Regions from separate parts of the Rhizobium sp. BK060 genome, predicted to be linked through region 1. Evidence: predicted binding sites of a transcription regulator. Region 1 holds the regulator's gene; each other region holds the start of a gene.
What was found. Region 1 encodes PhoB, which activates phosphate uptake and scavenging genes when phosphate is short. Its sites were predicted from a motif close to TGTCATNNANCTGTCAT; they were not measured.

Region 1 (3,206 bases):
GCACGGCCATGTTCCACCTCGGCAACCTCGTCGAAGAGAACGATACCGACAAGATGTTCACCAACCCGGACGATCCGCGCACCCAGGACTACATCATGGGTCGCTTCGGTTGATCGCCGGCGTCGGCAACCCTCACCATACTCAAGGATGAGCCCTATGGCATCGACACATATCTTTTCTGCCTACGACGACGATCTGAAATTCCTGTCCCGCCGTATTTCGGAAATGGGCGGCCTTGCCGAGCAGATGGTTTCGGATGCCGTTCGCGCTCTCGTCAACGGCGATACGGCCCTGGCCCAGAAGGTCATCTCCGACGACGTGATCCTTGACCACGCTGAACGCGAAATCGGGGACAAGGCGATCGTGACCATCGCCCGTCGCCAGCCGATGGCGGCCGACCTTCGCGAGATCATGGGTTCGATCCGCATTGCGGCCGATCTCGAGCGCGTCGGCGATCTCGGCAAGAATACCGCCAAGCGCGTCATCGCGGTCCAGAGCGCCGGCGTGCCGCGCAAGCTCGCCCGCGGCCTCGAGCACCTTTCCGAACTGGCGCTTGTCCAGCTCAAGGAAGTGCTCGACGTCTATACGAGCCGTGCTGCCGACAAGGCAAAGTCGATCCGTGAGCGCGACGAGGAAATCGACGCGATGTACACCTCGCTGTTCCGCGAGATGCTCACCTACATGATGGAAGATCCGCGCAACATCACCAGCTGCACGCATCTTCTGTTCTGCGCCAAGAACATCGAGCGTATCGGCGACCACGCCACCAACATTGCCGAAACCATCTATTACATGGCCACCGGCGCTCAGCCGGAAGGCGAACGTCCGAAGGACGATACCGCCAACACCGTCGGCGCCGTTACGGAATAATCGTTCCGCGACCGCGCCCCCAGGAGACCGAAACGAATGATACCAAAAGTAGCTGTCGTTGAAGATGAAGAAGCACTGAGCGTACTTCTTCGCTATAACCTTGAGGCTGAAGGCTTTGAGGTCGACACAATCCTGCGCGGCGACGAGGCCGAGATCCGGCTGCAGGAACGCACGCCGGACCTTCTGATCCTCGATTGGATGCTGCCGGGCGTATCAGGCATCGAGCTCTGCCGTCGCCTGCGCATGCGGCCGGAAACGGAGCGCCTGCCGATCATCATGCTGACAGCTCGCGGCGAGGAGAGTGAGCGTGTTCGCGGCCTCTCCACCGGCGCCGACGACTACGTCGTCAAGCCGTTCTCGACGCCGGAGCTCGTCGCCCGCGTCAAGGCGATGCTTCGTCGTGCCAAGCCGGAGGTGCTTTCCACGCTGCTGAAGTGCGGCGACATCGAGCTTGACCGCGAGACGCACCGCGTTCATCGCAAGAGCCGCGAAGTCCGTCTCGGTCCGACCGAATTCCGGCTTCTCGAGTTCCTGATGGCATCCCCTGGCCGTGTCTTCTCGCGCTCCCAGCTGCTCGACGGCGTCTGGGGTCATGACATCTATGTCGACGAGCGTACCGTCGACGTTCATGTCGGGCGTCTGCGCAAGGCGCTGAACTTCTCCAACATGCAGGATGTCATCCGCACCGTTCGCGGTGCCGGCTATTCCATGGAAGCCTAAAGCTCTCCTGAGAGGCATCCACACCGTCCAACGAAAAACGGGCCCGCGAGGCGGCCCGCGAGGGCCCGTTTTCTTTGTTCCTTATCCGGCTTCCGGGTCAGGCGACCCGGTTGGCGGCCTTGCGGCGCTCGTTGACCGGCTGATAGGCCATGCGCTGGTGATAGGTGCAGTAAGGGGAGGAGTCTGGGGATTCGCAGCCGCAGAAGTGGAAGTCGTCCTTCAGCGGATCGCCGACCGGCCACTTGCAGGTGCGCTCGGTCAGTTCCGTCAGGCCGAGGCGGCGAGAAATCGGAACGACGACGTTTGCGGCCGGACGGTAGCTGATTTCCGCGATGGCATCGATTTCGATCTCTTCCTTGAGCATCGTCGCACCCTGCTGGCGGGTGACGGTGCGCGTGGTGACGCGAGATGCATAGTTCGGAGCGCGCGGCGCGGATGTCGTGCGCTTGGGCGTTCTGACAGTGGTCGTCGAGCCTCCGGCCTTGGCGCGGCCGGGCAAACTCAAACGGTGGACTTTGCCAATGACGGCGTTACGGCTTACACCGCCAAGTTGCGCTGCGATCTGGCTGGCGCTCAGGCCCTCGGACCACAGCTTCTTCAGTTTTTCAACGCGCTCGTCTGTCCAGTTCATGCCCCTGTCTCCGCCTTATTAGCGTTGGTGCAGGCAGAATCCCTCACCATTGCCCCGGACGTATCCGAGGCAAGAAACGCTTGCTCGATTTTGGTGACTAGTTCCGCCGCATGCAGTCTAGTAATTGAGTTTTAACCTAGTGTGAGGCTGAGTCTGTGACAAGAGTCGGTTGAATCTCGGCGAATCGAATTTCAAGTTTTCCCCAACTTGCTGGGCGAGAGAGTCATTTCTGCAACATTAGTTGTTGATAGCTCCAGCGCCTCCGGATGGCGGCTTGACGCATGCAGGAAAACCTCAGTTTTGTTGACATTGCAGTGCGAAAAGTAAATAGTGCTGCTCGCCGCCGAAAGGCGGCATTTTTAATTTTCCGGACCCGCTTTCCTTAGCCGGAGTCCGGCCGCTTGTGGTCAATGACAGGAGATCGCGCCATGGCTGAAGCCGCGCTTTACGATACCTACTCTCGTGCCCCGCTGCGGTTCGAGCGAGGCGAGGGCGTATGGCTGATCACCGAAACGGGCGAGCGATATCTTGATTTCGGCGCAGGCGTTGCCGTCACCTCCGTCGGCCACGGCCATCCGCATGTGGTAGGCGCGCTGAAAGAGCAGGCCGACAAGGTCTGGCACCTGTCCAATATCTACGAAATCCCGGGTCAGGAAACGCTCGCGAAGCGGCTGACCGAGGCGACCTTCGCCGACAAGGTGTTCTTTACGAACTCCGGCGCAGAAGCCCTGGAATGCGCGATCAAGACCGCGCGCCGCTATCAGTTCTCAAAGGGCCATTGCGAGCGGTTTCATATCATCACCTTTGAAGGTGCCTTCCATGGTCGTACGCTGGCGACGATTGCTGCCGGTGGCCAAGAGAAGTACCTCGAAGGCTTCGGCCCGAAGGCGCCCGGCTTCGATCAGGTTCCGTTCGGCGATCTCGATGCCGTTCGCAGCGCCGTCACCAGCGAGACGGCCGGAATCCTCATCGAGCCTGTTCAGGG
Region 2 (3,206 bases), on a different contig from region 1:
TTTTCGATCTTCCAGAAAATGCCCTTGCCGTTCGGCACGGCGTCCGCTTCCTTGACCGCTTCGGCGTAGCGGGCTGGGTCGCGCTGCTTGAGATCGGTGAGGATGTTGCGGCCAGTGCAGCTGGCGTCTTCTGCGGCAGCTGCCGGTGAGACCGAGAACAGCACGGCGATCAGCGTTGCAGCGAGCAGCATGTGAAATGCAGCGATCAGCCAAAGCAGGAGATTGCCCGGCGATGCGATGTGCAGGCTGCGGTGGCCGATGGAAATCGTCATGATGGTGTTCCGGTCACTGTGATCGCCAAACTTTACGCTTCGCGTGCGGATATTCCTTTAAGAGAAGCCGTTAACAAAAGATTACGCCCGAGGATGGGCGCGGTCGTAAACTTCCAGCAGACGGGATGAATCCACACCGGTGTAGACCTGGGTGGTGGAAAGGCTGGCGTGGCCGAGCAATTCCTGAATGGTTCGTAGGTCGCCGCCGCCCGCCAGAAGATGGGTCGCGAAGGAGTGCCGCAGCGCGTGCGGTGTCGCTGTCTCGGGCAGGCCGAAGGCACTTCGCATCTTCTGCATCGTGCGCTGGATGATCGCCGCCTGCAGCTTGCCGCCGCGCGCGCCGCGGAAGAGAGGCTCGTTGCCTTCAAGATGATAGGGACATAACGACCGGTATTTCTCGACTGCCTCGAAGACGATGGTAAGCAGCGGCACGAGGCGGGTCTTGTTGCCCTTGCCGGTAATGCGCAGCGTCGCCGCTCCCCGGTTGAAGTCGTCAGGCGTCAGATCGAGCGCTTCGGAGATGCGCAAGCCGCAGCCATAGAGCAGGGTGAAAACGGCGGCGTCGCGTGCCGCGATCCAGGGCTCTTCGTGTAGCTGCGCTTCGTCGCTGACGACGGTGATGGCCTGCCTGTCGGAAAGTGGCTTCGGCAGCGACTTCGGCTGCTTCGGCGAGCGGATCGCACCGGCGCCGGCTGCATTCACCAGCCCCTTTTTTTCGAGGTAACGCAGCAGTGAGCGTAAACCGGCGAGATTGCGGCCGAGCGAGCGGGGTCCGGATCCCTCTTTGCGACGTGCGGCGAGGAATGCGCGGAAGTCGGCGGGCCGCAGCGCATGGATATCCTTCAGCGTTGCGGGTCCCGCGAGATGACCGGTCAGGAAGGTAAGGAACTGGCGCGTGTCGCGCTCGTAGGCATCGAGCGTATGCTCGGAAAGGCGGCGCTCGCTGGCCAGGCTGTCGAGCCAGGCGGTGCGTTCCGCCATCAGGCGCGGGTCGGCGATGATCAGGAGTTCGTTCACGTGTCTGGCCCTTGAATTTGCCAATCCGGCTGCCAATTCTGAAGGACCGACAGTTATGGAATTGCTAATACCGCCCAAGTGGTTGTCATGGTTCCATCATATTAATCGACGTAACTGGTTTCCCAACGACGCAGGATCTTGCATGCCACGGCGCCACCCCACGACCGCTTTCGGACAATTCGCGGAAGCGATTGCCCTCGTTTCCCATGGCAAGCCGGGACATATCGTTGACACGTTGATCGCCGAGCGCGGACAGAGAATCGTCAAGCACCCGTTCTGGCCGATCATGCGGCCCTTTCTCCATACGCTCCTGCGCTACAACAGGGCCATCAGCTTCGCCAACGACGTCGCGAACATGCCAGGCTTCCAGTGCTTCGAGTACATGAGCAACCTGTTGAAGCTCGAGATCAATGTCAGGCATGGTGAACGCATTCCTGATACCGGCGGCTTCATCCTCGTCAGCAACCATCCGACCGGCATTGCCGATGGGGTGGCCGTCTTCGATCTCTTGAAGAACAAGCGGCCCGACATGATGGTGTTCGCCAACCGCGATGCCATACGTGTCAATCCGCGTTTTGCCGAGGTCATTATTCCGGTCGAATGGCGGGAAGAGTATAAGAGCAAGCTCAAGACCCGTGAGACGCTGCTGATCACCAACCGTGCGGTCAGGGAAGGCAAGGCAACGGTTCTCTTTCCGTCCGGGCGGATTGCCTATTGGGCGAACGGACGGCTGAACGAGCGTCCGTGGAAAACCTCGGCTGTCGGGCTTGCCCGCAAGTACAACCTGCCGATCCTGCCGGTGCATATGACGGCACGGAATTCGGGCCTCTTCTACTGGCTCGCAAAGTGGTCAACGGAGCTCAGGGATATGACCGTCTTTCACGAGCTTCTGAACAAGCGCGGCGACCGGTTCGACTTCGTGGTCGGCAACCTGATCCCGGTGGAGCATCTCGACGGCGACATCAACGAGGTGACCAAGGCATTGGAAGACCATACGGCGCGCGCCCTCGATATGGATGACGACGCGCAGTTCGTGCCTCTGGTCCGACCGGCCGAGCCGGTGCTGGCCGGCGCCCATTCAATTCCCTGACCGGATAGGTTAAAGCGAGGCATGCTGCTCCGCTCGATGTTTGCCCAGAACTACCGGTCCTTGCGATCGATCCGCATGGATCTTTCGGGCATCAATCTATTCATCGGTGAGAATGGGGTCGGGAAGTCCAACCTCTACCGCGCGCTGCAGCTTATCCAGGCGGCAACGCGCGGGCGCCTGGCGCATGAGATCGCTGCAGAAGGTGGCATGTTCTCGGCGCTCTGGTCCGGGCCGCGACGGGACGCCGACGGGCCGTTCCGTATCCGTCTGGAAACCGAACTTCTCGACGAGGAAAGGGCGATCACCTTCCGCTATCGTGTCGAAGCCGGCTTGCGGCCGCCGAGCGCTGCGGCAGGGTTTCCCTTCGAGCCGCAGATCAAGGCCGAAGAGCTTTCGATCGAGACGGGGACGCGACCGGTCACGATAATGAAGCGCGCTGGCCCCGCCATCTCGGTTCGCGACCAGAATGGGCGGATGCAGGACTATCCTGAGCAGGCGCTGACCTCGGAAACGGCAATCGCGCTGCTCGGCGATGCCGGCCACTATCCCGAGATCGGAACATTTCGGCGTGCGATCGACGGCTGGCGCTTCTTTCACGGCTTCCGCACGGACCGCTCTTCGCCGCTGCGCGCCCCCTGTCTTGCCGTCACAGCGCCGCTTTTGGACGAGGATGGCGCCAACATTGCCGCAGTCTTCGCGACGCTTGTACATACGCGTGAAGATACCGTCGATCTCGATCGGGCCGTCGTCGCCGCCCTCGGCGGTGCGCGGCTTGTCGTGCCGCTGCCCGAGGAGACGGCGGAGTTCGGCCTTTCCTTCCCGGAATT
Region 3 (3,206 bases), on a different contig from region 1:
GCCCATCAGCACGCTCATGCCATGCTCGTGCGACGCCTTGGCTGCGTCGAAGCTGGTCGGGAATTCGGCCAGGCGAACGCCATTTTCGATGGCTTCGTCGACATGGGCGAGCGTTGCGTCGTCATGACTGGCGACGGTAATGCCGCGCTCAGCGCAGACCTTGGAAATGGCCACGCGGTGCGGCGTCGAGTTGCGCTCGGATTCCGACACGCGGCGATCGATGAACTCGGCAAACTCGGCATCGGTCAGGCCGCGCTTCTTCTGGTAATAGAAGATGTACTGATCCATCGTCTGGAACTGGCGCTGGCCGGGAGCGTGATCCATCAGCGAGACGAGACGGACATAGGGATCGTTCTCGAAATCGGCGAAATGCTGCAGAACGTTGTCAGCAGAGACCTCGCAGCGCAGGTGTAGCAGGTGTTCGGCACGCAGGCGGCCTTCCTGCTCGGCCTTCTGGATGGCGTCGGCCATCTCGCGCATCTCGCCATGCTCGAAGCCGCCGTCTTCGTCGGCGCCCATACGGAGGCAATCGAAGACCGTGGTGATGCCTGATGTGACGATCTGTGCGTCATGCGCCTGGATCGCCGCCGTCTTGTGCCAGCGCAGGCCCGGGCGCGGCGAATAGTGGCCTTCGAGATGGTCGGTGTGGAGTTCGACGAGACCCGGGATCAAATAGTCGCCTTCGAAATCCTCGCCGACATGGGAGCTGCCTGTCGAGATATCGGCGATCTTGCCGTCGCGGACGAGGACCGATCCTTCGATGATTTCATCCTCGAGGACAATGCGGGCGTTGGAGAAGACGGTTTCTGTGGTCATCGACTATGGTCTCTCAGTTTTTCGCGCCGGCAAGCGGCCACCAGGAATGGGCTGTAAACGGCGCACCACGCGCCTCCTCAACGAAAACGGCAAGGCCGCCAATTGGGAGCGGCCGGCCGGTAAAAGCGGCGAAACGCTCCGCCAGAATGGCCTTCATTATGCCAGCACGCTCCTGCGGCACCTGGCCGGTCAGCGTCATGTGGAACTCGAAGTCATCCATCACATAGGGATAACCCCAGCGCAACAGATTGGCCCTCTGGCTCTCGCTCAGTTTCTCCGGATTACGGCGTGCGATATCGGCATCCGACAACGCGGCGCGAAACGGTTCGAAGGATTTTACCACCGTGGCTGCGAAATCCTGAAGCGGCGGATGCAGAAAGGCGGGTACCAGCGCAAAGAATTTGCCCAGTTGTCCAAGCACCAGCTCGGGAATCTCGAAGGCGGGCGTACGGGCGGCGAAATCCTCGACAACCTGGAGGAGGTCCTTCTCAGTGACGGAGGCGGCCAGATGGAACGGTGCCTTGATCGTCGCGTGGAAGGCATAGCGGCGAGGCTCGGCGGTCAGCTCAAACTGCTCGGCGGCCGGCAGGTTCGGATGATCGGGAGCCAGATAGGTTTCGCCGGTGAAGGCATCGCGGCCGAGCCAGAGCGCGGCCGTGCCGTTCAAAGGGTCATCCTTCGGCGGCGTAAAATAGAGTGCGTAGCGCAAGGCTCGTATCCTGGGAATCGTTCGGAATGCGGATTGCAGTCTTCAGTGATTTGATCGCCGCCGCAAGCTGGCTTCCGGCTAAAAGATTTCCGTGACAGAATGATGATGATCCCGAACGATCCTGCGCTTTTTTGCGCAATTATGTAGGACTTGCCACCAGACTCTCATTCCATGACCAGATAGTCTGAAAGCGTAGCTTTTAGAGGGTGTTACGGATGCAGGTGGTAGAGGAGCTGAAGACGAAGCGGGAAGAGCTGGAGGCCAAGATCGATACCCTTCGCGGCGAGATCGCGGTCCTTGAGCAGCGAGCCGCGTTCGACACCGTGCTGAAGGTTTACGACGAGCGCTATCGTCCCGACGGCGCTGCTCGCATCCGTTCGAGAAAGCCTGCGAAGGTGCCTGCAAGCGCAGTGACACCATTGCTCAAGGATCTCGACAAGCGCGGAGCCCTTCTGCGCATCCTGAGGGATGCAGAGGCTCCGGTTTCGATGGCAGACTGCGCAAAGCAGGTGGCGCTGCAGATCGGCCTGACCGAAGATGATCCGCGGCTCGGCCAGATTGGCAACGTCCTGTCGCGAGACCTCGACAAGCTCGTCAAGGACGGCCGGGCGCGGTATGCGGGCGTCGCCGACGGCCAGCGTCGCCTTTGGGAGTGCGCCGCCTGATCATGCCCTGTCCGGACTGACACCGTGCTCCCAGACGAGATCGGGCGGTTTGTTGCCCTCCCAGTAGCCACACAGATTGCGCGATGTCTTCCTCGACAATGCGAAATGCCCCATGCTCCACATCTGCGTGCCGTTATCGACCCGGCGATTGTCCTCGCGCCAGGCGATTTCCGCCGCATACCAGTCGAAATACTTCACCGAGAAGCGGTGGTGGATGCCGACATAGGCCCGCTGGATGCGGGAGAAGAAGCTTTCGACGTGATTGGTGTTCACGCCGTCCTTGGTCTCGTATTCCCTGCTGTGGTTTACGCGCTTGAGTTCCTGCAGCCCCTGGAGGTCGTCATAGCTGAAGTGCTCGTCGGCATGGATCGTCGACCCCTTGCGGACGTGCTTCCTCGCGAACTCCCACGCCTCGTTGCTGTCCTCGGTTCGAATGACGCGAGTGAGGGTGCGTTCTCACCCGAAGAGCGTCTTCTCGCTTTCCGTCGATGTGGATCTCGCCTTCGAGAACGATGTCTTCGCGCCTGGTGGCGATCGCCTCGCGCATCTTCATCAGGAACACCCAGGCGGTCTTGTACTGGCAACCGAGTTCGCGGGAGAGCTGGAGGGCGCTCTTGCCCTTCACGCTGTTCACGGACAGCCACAGTCCCGTCAGAATGTCGCGAAAGGACATCTTCCGGAAGGCGAAGACTGTCTTCGAGGTGACCGAAAATTCGCGGCGGCACTTCTGGCATTTGAAGCACTGGCGACGGATCGGATAGCAGCGCTCGTGTCCGCAGTTGATGCAGATCGGACGGCCACCAGTCTCCGGCCAGCGGATCAGGCAGAACGTCTTGAAGGCGTCTTCCTCGGTGACGTTGCGGAGGGTCTTAAGCGTGAAGGTCCGGCAGTGTGGCGAAAGGAGGAAGTGCTGGTTGCCCCAATATTTCTACCCTCCGGAGGACCTCCAGGTCATCGGAGCTGAAGGAAATTCCGGATACGGCAGGCACGTTGATATTGTTGGGATCTTCCATGTT
Region 4 (3,206 bases), on a different contig from region 1:
CTCCGATGGTACCAGCCCGAGATACGCCATCAATTGGCGAGGATTGGTGAAGCGACTGATATCGCCCAATTCGGCAATCATCGTAGCGGCGGTAACCAACGCCATGCCGCGCAGCGACTGCAAAGCCTGTACGACCGGGGCCAACGACCAATCGCTTAACATCATCTCGATTTGCTTCGTCAGCCGGTCTCGCCGGTCTGTTGCAGCTTCGATCGTGGCGATATGATCCTCAAGCACGATAAGGTGGATTGGTTGTTCGAAGCGGAGACCAGCCAGCCAACGGCGGTGCATCTGTGTCCAGGCTGGCCGGTTATAATGAAAGCCGTGACGCAATAGAAATCCGCTGAGTTGCTGACGCGCTTGTCTTAGGCTGCGCACCGCAGCAAGGCGTGCTCGAACCAGATCGCGCATCGCTTCATGGGCGGGATCGGGTATCCAAACCGCGCTCAACTCCCCAGCGCTGCAGCCTTGCCAGATTGTTCGCATCCCGGCGGTCCGTCTTGATGCGATCACCCGGCTTTCGTGGGATCAAAGATGGGGCGACGACCACACAGTCATGGCCAGCATCGGAAAGCTGTCGTTGAATGCCATAGCCGCAAGGTCCTGCTTCGTAGCAGAACTTCAACGTCCGGCCCGGCTGCGAAAGCTTGGCCACCATACGGGCCAACGCTGAGGGGGTATTTGCAATCTGGCCGAATGCCCTCGCGTCACTGCGCCCACCGCCATCGGCAAGCGCGACCGCAATCGTCTCTTTGTGAACGTCCAATCCGACAAATGTGATAGTCTCTTCCACGGCCCGTCTCCTATGCATGAGGCTCTGTGCGAGGATAACTTACGCAACCCTCGATACCTGCATATTGTGAGACGGGTCACCCGGTCCCAGGCGAACATTTAGTCTAGTATGGCGAGTAGCACTGCCGCCGCGGGCCATAATATGGCTGATAGGTGTTGTCATATGCCCGATAGGAGCGGTAGCGGCTGTAACACCAATCGACGTGCGAATTGCCGATCGGGCCAACCCGTGGCTGTGAAGCAATGAGGCCGCCGATGATTGCCCCCGCCGCCAGACCACCGATCAGAGCGCCGGCATCATTGTCGTGACGGCGATAGTAGTCATCACGATAGTAGCGCCTACCATAGTGGCCGTGGCGATAGCCACCGCAACGATAGACGCTGCATCGATCGTAGTTGCGGTTGTTTCTCGCGCCAGAATCTCCAAACGTGCCGCGGCTTTGAACCGAATGCTCGTCACCCGAATTTTCGGCAAAGGACGGTCCGATGCCCGACAGGCTCGTCGCAATTGCCAATACCAGTACCGCAAGCTTCTTCATTCCAGCACCTTCTCATTTCCTGCCTGTCTCGCGTTGGAAAACGCTTAGAACTTTAACGCTCAGTCAAGTCTCAAGTTCCCTGGCTCCTATTGTAATGCACGGCGCAAAAGAATCTTAGCAGGTGCAATTGTGACACTTTAATTGCAAGCCCTGCCAATTTATGACGAGCTTCTAAAAATTCTCAAACGGATGGATGGAATGCTCAGCTGGTTTCGTAGACTTTTGCCGCGTGAAGACCGGTTCTTTGACCTTTTTGCCCAGCATTCCCGGACGATCGTTGGCGCCGCGGAAGCGCTGAACGAGTTGCTCGCCGGCAGGGATACCGAGCGGCATTGCGATCGGATCGTCGCGCTCGAAAACGATGCCGACAACATCACCCGCGAGGTGCTGCTTGCGGTTCGCCGGAGCTTCATCACACCTTTCGACCGTGTCGATATCAAGGATCTGATCCAGTCGATGGATGACGCGATCGATATGATGCACAAGACTGTCAAGACGATCCGGCTCTTCGAGCAAACCCAATTCGATCCACGCATGCAAGAAATGGGCGTGGCAATCGTGCAGGCCGCCCATCTCATCGCCGAGGCGATCCCACTGCTTGATCGCATCAACGCCAACGCTCCGCGGCTCATGGCGATTGCGGAGGAAGTTACCCGCGTCGAAGGACGCTCCGACGAGTTGCACGATCACGGCCTGAAGGAACTCTTCCTCCGTCACGGCGCGTCGAATGCGATGGCCTACATCATCGGCAGCGAAATCTACGGTGAACTCGAGAAGGTCGTTGATCGCTTCGAAGACGTTGCCAACGAAATCAGCGGCATCGTGATTGAGAACGTTTGATGGACGCCACCCTCGCCTTTCCGCTGCTCGCCGGCCTGATCGCGATCGCGCTGTTCTTTGACTTCCTGAATGGCCTGCATGATGCCGCGAATTCGATCGCAACGATCGTTTCCACGCGCGTACTGCGGCCTCAGTATGCCGTCGTCTGGGCAGCTTTCTTCAATTTCATTGCGTTCCTGTTCTTCGGTCTCCATGTTGCCGAAACCCTTGGAACCGGCATCATCGACCCCAATATCGTCACGCCGCTGATCATCTTCGCGGCACTGATGGGCGCGATCGTCTGGAATATCGTCACCTGGATCTTCGGCATCCCGTCCAGCTCTTCGCATGCTCTGGTGGGCGGGCTGGTAGGCGCCGGACTAGCAAAAGTTGGCTTCAGCTCAATCGTGTGGAGCGGACTGCTGAAGACAGCGGGCGCGATCGTCATGTCGCCGTTGATCGGCTTCATGCTGGCGCTCTTCCTCGTGCTTATCGTCTCCTGGATCTTCGTTCGGCAGACACCCTTTGCTGTCGATCGAACGTTCCGCGTCCTGCAATTCGTATCCGCCTCTCTTTATTCGCTGGGCCACGGCGGCAATGATGCGCAAAAGACGATGGGCATCATCGCCGTACTTCTCTATTCGCAGGGTTATCTCGGGGGAAGCTTCCACGTGCCGCTCTGGGTCGTGCTCTCCTGCCAGACGGCCATGGCGCTTGGGACACTCTTCGGCGGCTGGCGAATCGTCCATACCATGGGGTCGAAGATCACCCGTCTGAACCCTATGCAGGGGTTCTGCGCGGAGACAGGCGGCGCTCTCACCCTCTTCGGAGCCACGTGGCTTGGGATTCCGGTTTCCACGACCCATACGATCACTGGCGCGATCATCGGCGTTGGCGCCGCGCGCCGCGTCTCGGCAGTCCGTTGGGGCCTAGCAGGCAACATCGTCGTTGCCTGGGTGATCACGCTCCCGGCTGCCGCGCTTATTTCGGCGCTCTTTTATTGCGTGGCGGGCCTTTTCAACTGATTTAAGGGGCGGGTTTCCGCCTCTTGCTCCA

Region 2: a site for PhoB is predicted at 1,373-1,389, ahead of FHT71_RS11015 (1-acyl-sn-glycerol-3-phosphate acyltransferase). Genes of this name have one in related genera too.
Region 3: a site for PhoB is predicted at 1,617-1,633, ahead of FHT71_RS24195 (DUF1045 domain-containing protein). Genes of this name have one in related genera too.
Region 4: a site for PhoB is predicted at 1,461-1,477, ahead of FHT71_RS04580 (DUF47 family protein). Genes of this name have one in related genera too.

What each region holds. Positions count from the first base shown of each region.
Region 1 is NZ_JACHYW010000049.1:10,080-13,285, forward strand. Features, by position in the region: gene pstB (phosphate ABC transporter ATP-binding protein PstB) at 1-113, shown strand, start outside; gene phoU (phosphate signaling complex protein PhoU) at 157-870, shown strand; gene phoB (phosphate regulon transcriptional regulator PhoB) at 907-1,590, shown strand; gene FHT71_RS30600 (GcrA family cell cycle regulator) at 1,688-2,221, opposite strand; gene FHT71_RS30605 (aspartate aminotransferase family protein) at 2,650-3,206, shown strand, end outside.
Region 2 is NZ_JACHYW010000008.1:90,681-93,886, reverse strand. Features, by position in the region: gene FHT71_RS11025 (TraB/GumN family protein) at 1-272, opposite strand, end outside; gene FHT71_RS11020 (tyrosine recombinase XerC) at 354-1,289, opposite strand; gene FHT71_RS11015 (1-acyl-sn-glycerol-3-phosphate acyltransferase) at 1,432-2,379, shown strand; gene FHT71_RS11010 (AAA family ATPase) at 2,401-3,206, shown strand, end outside.
Region 3 is NZ_JACHYW010000026.1:22,903-26,108, reverse strand. Features, by position in the region: gene FHT71_RS24200 (alpha-D-ribose 1-methylphosphonate 5-triphosphate diphosphatase) at 1-816, opposite strand, end outside; gene FHT71_RS24195 (DUF1045 domain-containing protein) at 830-1,525, opposite strand; gene FHT71_RS24190 (hypothetical protein) at 1,741-2,190, shown strand; gene FHT71_RS24185 (transposase) at 2,191-2,625, opposite strand; gene FHT71_RS24180 (hypothetical protein) at 2,531-2,863, opposite strand; gene FHT71_RS24175 (hypothetical protein) at 3,202-3,206, shown strand, end outside.
Region 4 is NZ_JACHYW010000003.1:160,554-163,759, reverse strand. Features, by position in the region: partial or broken gene FHT71_RS04590 (IS110 family transposase) at 1-793, opposite strand, end outside; gene FHT71_RS04585 (BA14K family protein) at 897-1,331, opposite strand; gene FHT71_RS04580 (DUF47 family protein) at 1,530-2,171, shown strand; gene FHT71_RS04575 (inorganic phosphate transporter) at 2,171-3,175, shown strand; gene FHT71_RS31355 (hypothetical protein) at 3,177-3,206, opposite strand, start outside.